3 regions of the Paenarthrobacter sp. UW852 genome follow, and region 3 is predicted to be linked to each of the others. Evidence: riboswitches for the same ligand, from Rfam matches in the RefSeq annotation. Region 3 holds a riboswitch; each other region holds the start of a gene.

Region 1 (2,258 bases), on a different contig from region 3:
GGAAGACCGGCGGTCAGGACAAGGCCCGAAGCTGCTGCCAGGACGACGGCCTGACGGCCAACCGAACCGGCGTTGGACGAAACAGCCTTGGAAAGAGTGTTCAAGGGGTTCGTACGAACCGTTTCAGCGCGGTGGCGCGCAGGGGTAGTGCGTGATGACACGTAGGTAGCCTCTCCCAATGCCTGCGAGGTGAGCTGTCGGATTCGGATGGGAGTCATCCGGCCGCGTTGCTTCAAGGAAGCTTTTGCGACTTAACCCCAAGGCCTTCTATCGAAGACCAAAAGTGGTTCCCCCGCCCCTGCCAGACGATTTATGCGAACGGACCTTGAGTGGTGGCAGAGCTAGGCAATCCACTCAAGTGCATCGGCCCCCTAAAAAGCCGATGCGCTTTGTACGGTACAACAGTTGAACGCGAATGTCACATTCAGGTCACGGGGTGTCGCAAAATGCGAGAGGCGACCATCAACTGGCTTAGAGCCAGCCCATGGGGTCTACAACTTCTCCGTTGACCTGGACCTCGAAGTGGAGGTGGCAGCCCGTGGAAGCGCCCGTGGTGCCGCTCAACGCGACGGTATCGCCACGGGTGACGGTCTGCCCGACCTTGACGTTGAAGGACGACAGGTGGTTATAGGTGGTCTCGAGGCCGTTGCCGTGGTCCACTACCACGCGGTTGCCTCCGCCATACTCGTGCCATCCGGCGAAAGTGACCTTGCCCGTGGCAGCCGCATGCACCGCGGTGCCGCACTGGGCAACGAAGTCCTGGCCGCGGTGGAAGTCTCCCGTGCCGCCCGTGAGGGGGCTGACCCGGTAGCCGAACGGCGAGGCCGTGACCAGGCTGTCCAAGGGGCTGGCAAGCGTGCCTACGGACGAGGCGCGCTGGATGCTGCCGACCGACTGGGCGCTGAGCAATTGCTTCAGCTTGCCGTCGGGGTCAGCTGCGGTTGCGACGGCGGCGCGGCTGAAGTCGATTTTTGCCGATGCGGCCGCGGAAACCTCTGGCTGACTGCCGCCGGAAACGGCGAGGGCGGACTCGGTCTGGCCCGACTCCGACGTTGCCATCACGGGGCTTGTGGCCGGCAGTCCGACAGTCAGCGCCAAGCCGGTGGCAGCGAGGGCTACTCCGGCTTTCTGGCCGACACCACTGGCTGCGGCGAAATCGGCAACCTGGCGCAATGGGCTCTTACGGCGGCGGACTTGGCGCTCAGTGTCACGGGGCCGGACCTCCATTGTTGCGCGGGCTGGCCGCAGCTCAACAGCGGGGCCGGTGGCGCGGCGACGACCCCTGACGTTCTGCGATGTCAAACTCTGTTCCTCTCTGGAAAGCCTGCGAAGTTAGCTGTCGGATTCGGGTCAGAGAGTTCAAAGACCCGGTCCGCACGAAACGCTCATGGCACACAGGTATCCCAGGAGGGACTTGCGTAAATGGGCACTTCTGCTGCGGACTTCACCCCAAGGCTGCTTCTTTAGACAGCCGCTTGTGGTTCCCCCGCCTCTGCCAGTGGTGGATGACACACCTGATCCGCTGGCAGAGCTCGGCTCCGGATCAGGTAACGCTTTGGTATCGGCGCTAGTAGATAACTATAGGCGATTAAAGCCTGCAGTAATAAATTCGTTATCAACAGGACGACGCACTCCCTTATCATCAATCCCGGAAAACCGCAGGTCACATTGTCCCGCAGGGCACAAAAGTGAGGTTTGACACGGCATACCCGAGGATGCGGCGCCCCGAAGGGAGGTCAGCCCAGGGAGACGAACACGTGGGCCGCAACTTCCGGTGGAAGCTCAAGCGCTCCCTCGATGCCGGGAACCCGGACAGAAATGTACTCGCCGACGCGTTCCAATGACACCGCTGCCCCGGGACGGATTCCGCCTTCGTCCAGTTGGGTGAGGAGTTCGGGCTCCACCTGGATGGGCTCGGCAAGCCGGCTGACCACCACGCGGGAATCGGCGGCGTAGCCATCCATGGCCTGCAGCAGGTTGATGTCGAGCCGCGGAATAGTCTGCGTCGGCAGGCCGCCCAGAGCTTCGAGTCCTGGAATCGGATTGCCGTAAGGCGACTCGGTGGGGTGTTCAAGGAGTTCGTAGAGCCGGCGTTCAACCCGCTCACTCATCACGTGTTCCCAACGGCACGCTTCGTCATGGACGTACGCCCAGTCGAGGCCAATGACATCGGCAAGGAGCCGCTCCGCGAGACGGTGCTTTCGCATGACCTCGGTGGCGCGCTTGCGGCCCATCTGGGTCAGTTCAAGGTGACGGTC
Region 2 (2,258 bases), on a different contig from region 3:
GAACGTCTCCACCAAATGCCCGTGCAAGCGGCGCAGGCATTCCTCGAGGTCGGTCTCTTCGTTGTGGACGGGAATGGTGACGTCCAGGACAGGGACCGTGGTCCGCGTGTCCACGGGAAAGCGCCGCGGCTGCCGGTAAGGCAAGGCAGGAGCGGCGAAGGTCCCCGCATGGGCGGGGTTCGGCAGCGCACTGGTGGCGGGATCTATGAGCGTCATGCATTCACAGTGGGGCCGCCGATTGTGAGTGCTTTAGGCGGAAGCTGTGACGCGACTGTGTAAGTCTCCCGTCCCGGGAACGCGAAAAGCCGCCCCCGGAGCGGGAGCGGCTTTTCGGGAAAGCTCTTGGCTTAGTACCAGTTGTTGGCCAAGTGGAAGGCCAGGGCAGCCGACGGGGATCCGTAGCGTTCCTTGATGTAGTTCAGGCCCCACTTGATCTGGGTCTGGTAGTTGGTCTGCCAGTCCGCACCGGCAGAAGCCATCTTGCCGGCCGGAAGCGACTGGACAATACCGTACGCACCGCTGGAAGCGTTGGTGGCAGTGGTCCGCCATCCTGATTCCTTCTCCCACAGCGTGTTCAGGGCGGTCATTTCGCCCGCGCCCCAGCCGTAGCTGCCAAGGATGCTGGCGGCGTAGGCCTTTGCAGCGGCGGGATCGTCCACTGCCTTCGGGGCGGCAGCAGCGGCTGCAGCCTGGGCAGCGGCGGCGGCAGCAGCGTCGGCGGCCTGCTTGGCGGCAGCGTCAGCAGCGGCCTTGTCGGCAGCAGCCTTCTCGGCAGCGGCTTGATCGGCAGCTGCCTTGTCGGCGGCAGCCTGCGCGGCAGCGGCCTGATCAGCGGCGAGCTTATCGGCTGCGGCCTTGTCGGCGGCAGCCTTGTCTGCAGCAGCCCGGTCGGCCGCACCCTTGGCAGCTGCGGCGTCCATCGAAGCGGAAACTTCAGCGGACTTGTTGGTGCTGACCTGTGCAGCGGCCTGGGTGCCGGCTACACGGCTTGCCTCGGGGAGGTTCAAGGCCGCGTTGGCGGCGGTACCCAGCGATGCAACGCCCAGTGCAGCGGCGATGACGCCCGCTACAACAGGCATGCGCTTGCCGGACTTGCCCTCACGGGCGGCCTTTTTCAGGACGGTCTGCGACTTGGTCAACTGGGTGTCGTTCTTGTCGCGGTGACGCGCGGAAGGGCGCGTCTGATCGTTAAATTCAGACATTTGTGATTACCTCTCAGCGCCTGCGGAGTTAGCTGTCGGGTTCGGATGAGGTCATCCGGCCGCGCATCACGCTGCGGCTTCACCCCAAGGGCCGGCAAAATGCCTGGGCCCGGAGACTCTGGGTCCCCCGTCTCTGCCTCGGTGAAAGATCGGACTCCGGGAAGTGGCAGAGCTCGGCGCATCCCGGATGTGGGCCGGTTAGGGGCAACCCACCCTTTCGACGGTACAGGAGGTTTCCGCAGAAGTCACATTTAGGTAACAGAGATCACGAAGTCGGTGAGTCGTCTTGCCGGATTCTTTACAGGCGTTCGGTAGTGGCGGTAGGCAGCCGCAGGGCGAACTCGGTGCGCCCCGGCCTGGACGTCACTTCGACGCTTCCGCCGTGCGCTTGAACGATGGATTCCACTATCGACAAGCCCAACCCCGAGGTCCCTTCCGAGCCCGATCTCGCCGCGTCGGCACGGGCAAAACGGGAGAAGATGCGGCTCTGGAATTCCTGCGGTATGCCAGGACCGTTGTCGGTCACGGTCACCACTGCGCTGCCATCCGCGGAGAGCATGACTCCAGTGACCACCGTTGTTCCCGGGTCGGTGTGTTTGCGGGCATTCGAGAGCAGGTTCGCCAGCACCTGGTGCAATTGCGTGGCATCGCCGCGTACGGTGACGGGCTCCCCGGGGAGCTGCAGTTGCCAGATGTGGTCCGGCGCCATGACTTTTTCGTCACTCACGGTCTCGACCACCAACTGGGTCAGGTCCACGTCCGTGACCTTCAACGGCTGGCCCTCGTCCAACCTCGCCAGCAACAGCAGGTCCTCCACCAGCGTAGTCATGCGTTCGGACTGGCTTTGCACCCGGGCCAAGGACTTCCTGCCGTCGTCCGTAAAGGTCTCGGTCATCCGAAGCAGCTCGGTGTAGCCACGGATGGCGGTCAGCGGCGTCCGGAGCTCGTGCGAGGCATCGGCAACGAACTGCCTCACTTTGGTCTCGCTCTCCTGACGGGCCTCCAACGCGCTGGAGACGTTGTTCAGCATCTGGTTCAGGGCGTGGCCCACGCTCC
Region 3 (2,258 bases):
GCGGCGTCCAGGATCGCGTCGAGGGCGGTCCCAGTGGATTGCGGGTTCGTTCCGGCGGTGGGGTTCCCGGTGGGGCGCGGCTTGGGAGTGGCGGTCGACGTCGGCGTGGGTGTCGGCGCGGGCGTCGGGGTGGTGGTCGGCGTCGGCGTGGTTGTCGGGGCCGGAGACGGCGCCGTGGTGACTGTATCGGCGGGCACATCGGTGGGGGCCGGGGCAGGCTGCGTCGGGACTGCCGCGGAGGCGCCCGGCGCCGGGTTAGCCGCCGACGGCGCCGCCGAAGGAACCCAAACCGGGGCCGCAAGCGAGACGTGCGGGGCCGGAACCGACGACGGCGACACCTCAGAAGGTGCCTCGGGGACGGTCGCCGGCTGGCCAGCTGCCGATGAGGATGACGCTGTTGGCGCTGCCGACGAGGCCGACGGTGAGGACGCGGTGGAATAGGAAGCCCGAGGCCCGGGCGCAGCCGAGCCCGACTCCCTGTCCCCATGGGCGCTCGCATCTTGGGCGGGGGTTTCATGGCCGAAGAACGGCAGCTCAAGGGCCTGGCCGAGACCTCCCGCTGTGAGCACCAGTCCTACAGCGCCGGCAACAACGGCCATACGCTGGCTCATCTGCTTGACCGATGCGGCCTTTCGAAGCACGGCTTGGGGTTCGCGGTTGAACGACGACGACGAGCCAAAGCCGGTCCTGGCGGGGACGGGAGTAGGTGCCGGCCCGGCAACGTCGACGATGGGGATGGCTGCCGTGGCGGGCTCCGGTGGTGTGGACTGCTGCGTGTCCGGCTTGGGTGCCGGCTTGGCAACGTCGACGATGGGGATGGCTGCAGTGGGAGGGCCCGGAGTGGTGGACCTCGGTGCCGCGGCCTGGGCGGCCTGCACTGCCGGGATCGCGGCGGTGGCCGGTTCTGCGGGTTCGGCTTCAGCCCGGGCTGCCCTTTCCCGCTCGGCTGCCCGGGCAGCCGCGCGCGTGGTGGGCTGGGCAGCAGCGGCGGGTTCCGGCGTCGTACTTGGTGCCTGAGGCGCCGTGGCTGCTTCGGTGGCGGATCCGCTGGGTTCGGCCCGACGGCGTCCGGTTGGCTTGGTGCGCTCGCGTTCGATGAGGGCGCGGCGCGGCTGATCCATGGTTGGGGACATGGTGGTTGCCTCTCAACGCCTTCGAGGTTAGCTGTCGGGTTCGGACGAGGCCGTCCGGCCGCCGAAGCGGCTTCACCCCGAGGACTTGGAAAGTCCGGGAACTTGTGGGTCCCCCGCCTCTGCCGCGGGTCTGGCGGATCCCGGATTGCGGCAGAGCTCGGCGTCAATCCGGAAGCGGCCCAGCGGAGATACGGGTCGCCCTACGACGGTACATGAGCCGGAAAGTAAAGTCACATTAATGTAACGGACGGTACGTCGAGCTAGGCGGGAGGCTCCGTGCGCCTAGGCTTCGGGGCCGGCGCGGGAGCCGGCTACTGGTGCTGGAACTCCGAGTACTGCCCCAAACACGGCCAAGATATCCACCGCCTAAGACTAGCTTCGGCGTCCGACGGCAGGGTAGACATTTCCTATGGACCTGCCAGTGATGCCGCCCGTCTCGCCCATGCTTGCCAAATCAGTTCCGGACATCCCCGATGTGGGTCACTACGAGCCGAAGTGGGATGGCTTCCGGACCATCGTTTTCAAGGATGGGGACGAGGTCATCCTGGGCAGCCGCAACGAGAAGCCCATGACGCGCTACTTTCCCGAGCTGGTTGAGGCGCTGAGGAAGAACCTCCCGGAGAAGTGTGTGATCGACGGTGAGATCGTCCTGATCGAGGGCAACAGGTTGGAATTCGAGGTCCTCCAGCAACGGATCCACCCCGCGGACAGCCGGGTCAGGATGCTCGCCGAGAAAACGCCGGCTTCCATGGTCGCGTTCGACATTCTTGCCCTGGGCGAGGAAGACCTGATGGGCAGGCCCTTCTCGGAGCGCCGGGCCATCCTGGAATCGGCCTTGGCCAGGGCCGAACCGCCCGTCTATGTGACTCCGGCGGTAACAGACCTCGAGCGGGCCAAGGAATGGTTCGTGCAGTTGGAGGGCGCGGGCCTGGACGGGGTTCTCTCCAAGCCGCTGGATGGAACCTACCAACCCAATAAGCGCGTGATGTTCAAGACCAAGCATGTTCGGACCGCGGACTGTGTGGTGGCCGGGTTCCGCTGGCACAAAACTGCGAAGGTGGTGGGTTCCATGTTGTTGGGGCTCTACGACGACGCCGGTCGGCTGCACCACGTGGGGGTGGTGGC

What was found. Region 3 has a riboswitch for cyclic di-AMP ahead of NEK97_RS15875 (hypothetical protein). Riboswitches for the same ligand answer to the same signal wherever they lie in the genome.
Region 1: linked by a shared signal. The riboswitch ahead of NEK97_RS05560 (M23 family metallopeptidase) and the one ahead of NEK97_RS15875 (hypothetical protein) in region 3 are both predicted to bind cyclic di-AMP.
Region 2: linked by a shared signal. The riboswitch ahead of NEK97_RS13575 (hypothetical protein) and the one ahead of NEK97_RS15875 (hypothetical protein) in region 3 are both predicted to bind cyclic di-AMP.

Annotation. Positions count from the first base shown of each region.
Region 1 is NZ_JAMSGY010000002.1:527,007-529,264, forward strand. Features, by position in the region: gene NEK97_RS05555 (C40 family peptidase) at 1-161, opposite strand, end outside; cyclic di-AMP (ydaO/yuaA leader) riboswitch at 166-334, opposite strand; gene NEK97_RS05560 (M23 family metallopeptidase) at 472-1,302, opposite strand; cyclic di-AMP (ydaO/yuaA leader) riboswitch at 1,307-1,548, opposite strand; gene NEK97_RS05565 (metal-dependent transcriptional regulator) at 1,737-2,258, opposite strand, start outside.
Region 2 is NZ_JAMSGY010000007.1:101,155-103,412, reverse strand. Features, by position in the region: gene NEK97_RS13580 (glycosyltransferase) at 1-216, opposite strand, end outside; gene NEK97_RS13575 (hypothetical protein) at 348-1,202, opposite strand; cyclic di-AMP (ydaO/yuaA leader) riboswitch at 1,206-1,391, opposite strand; gene NEK97_RS13570 (HAMP domain-containing sensor histidine kinase) at 1,501-2,258, opposite strand, start outside.
Region 3 is NZ_JAMSGY010000009.1:72,336-74,593, forward strand. Features, by position in the region: gene NEK97_RS15875 (hypothetical protein) at 1-1,133, opposite strand, end outside; cyclic di-AMP (ydaO/yuaA leader) riboswitch at 1,136-1,279, opposite strand; gene NEK97_RS15880 (ATP-dependent DNA ligase) at 1,543-2,258, shown strand, end outside.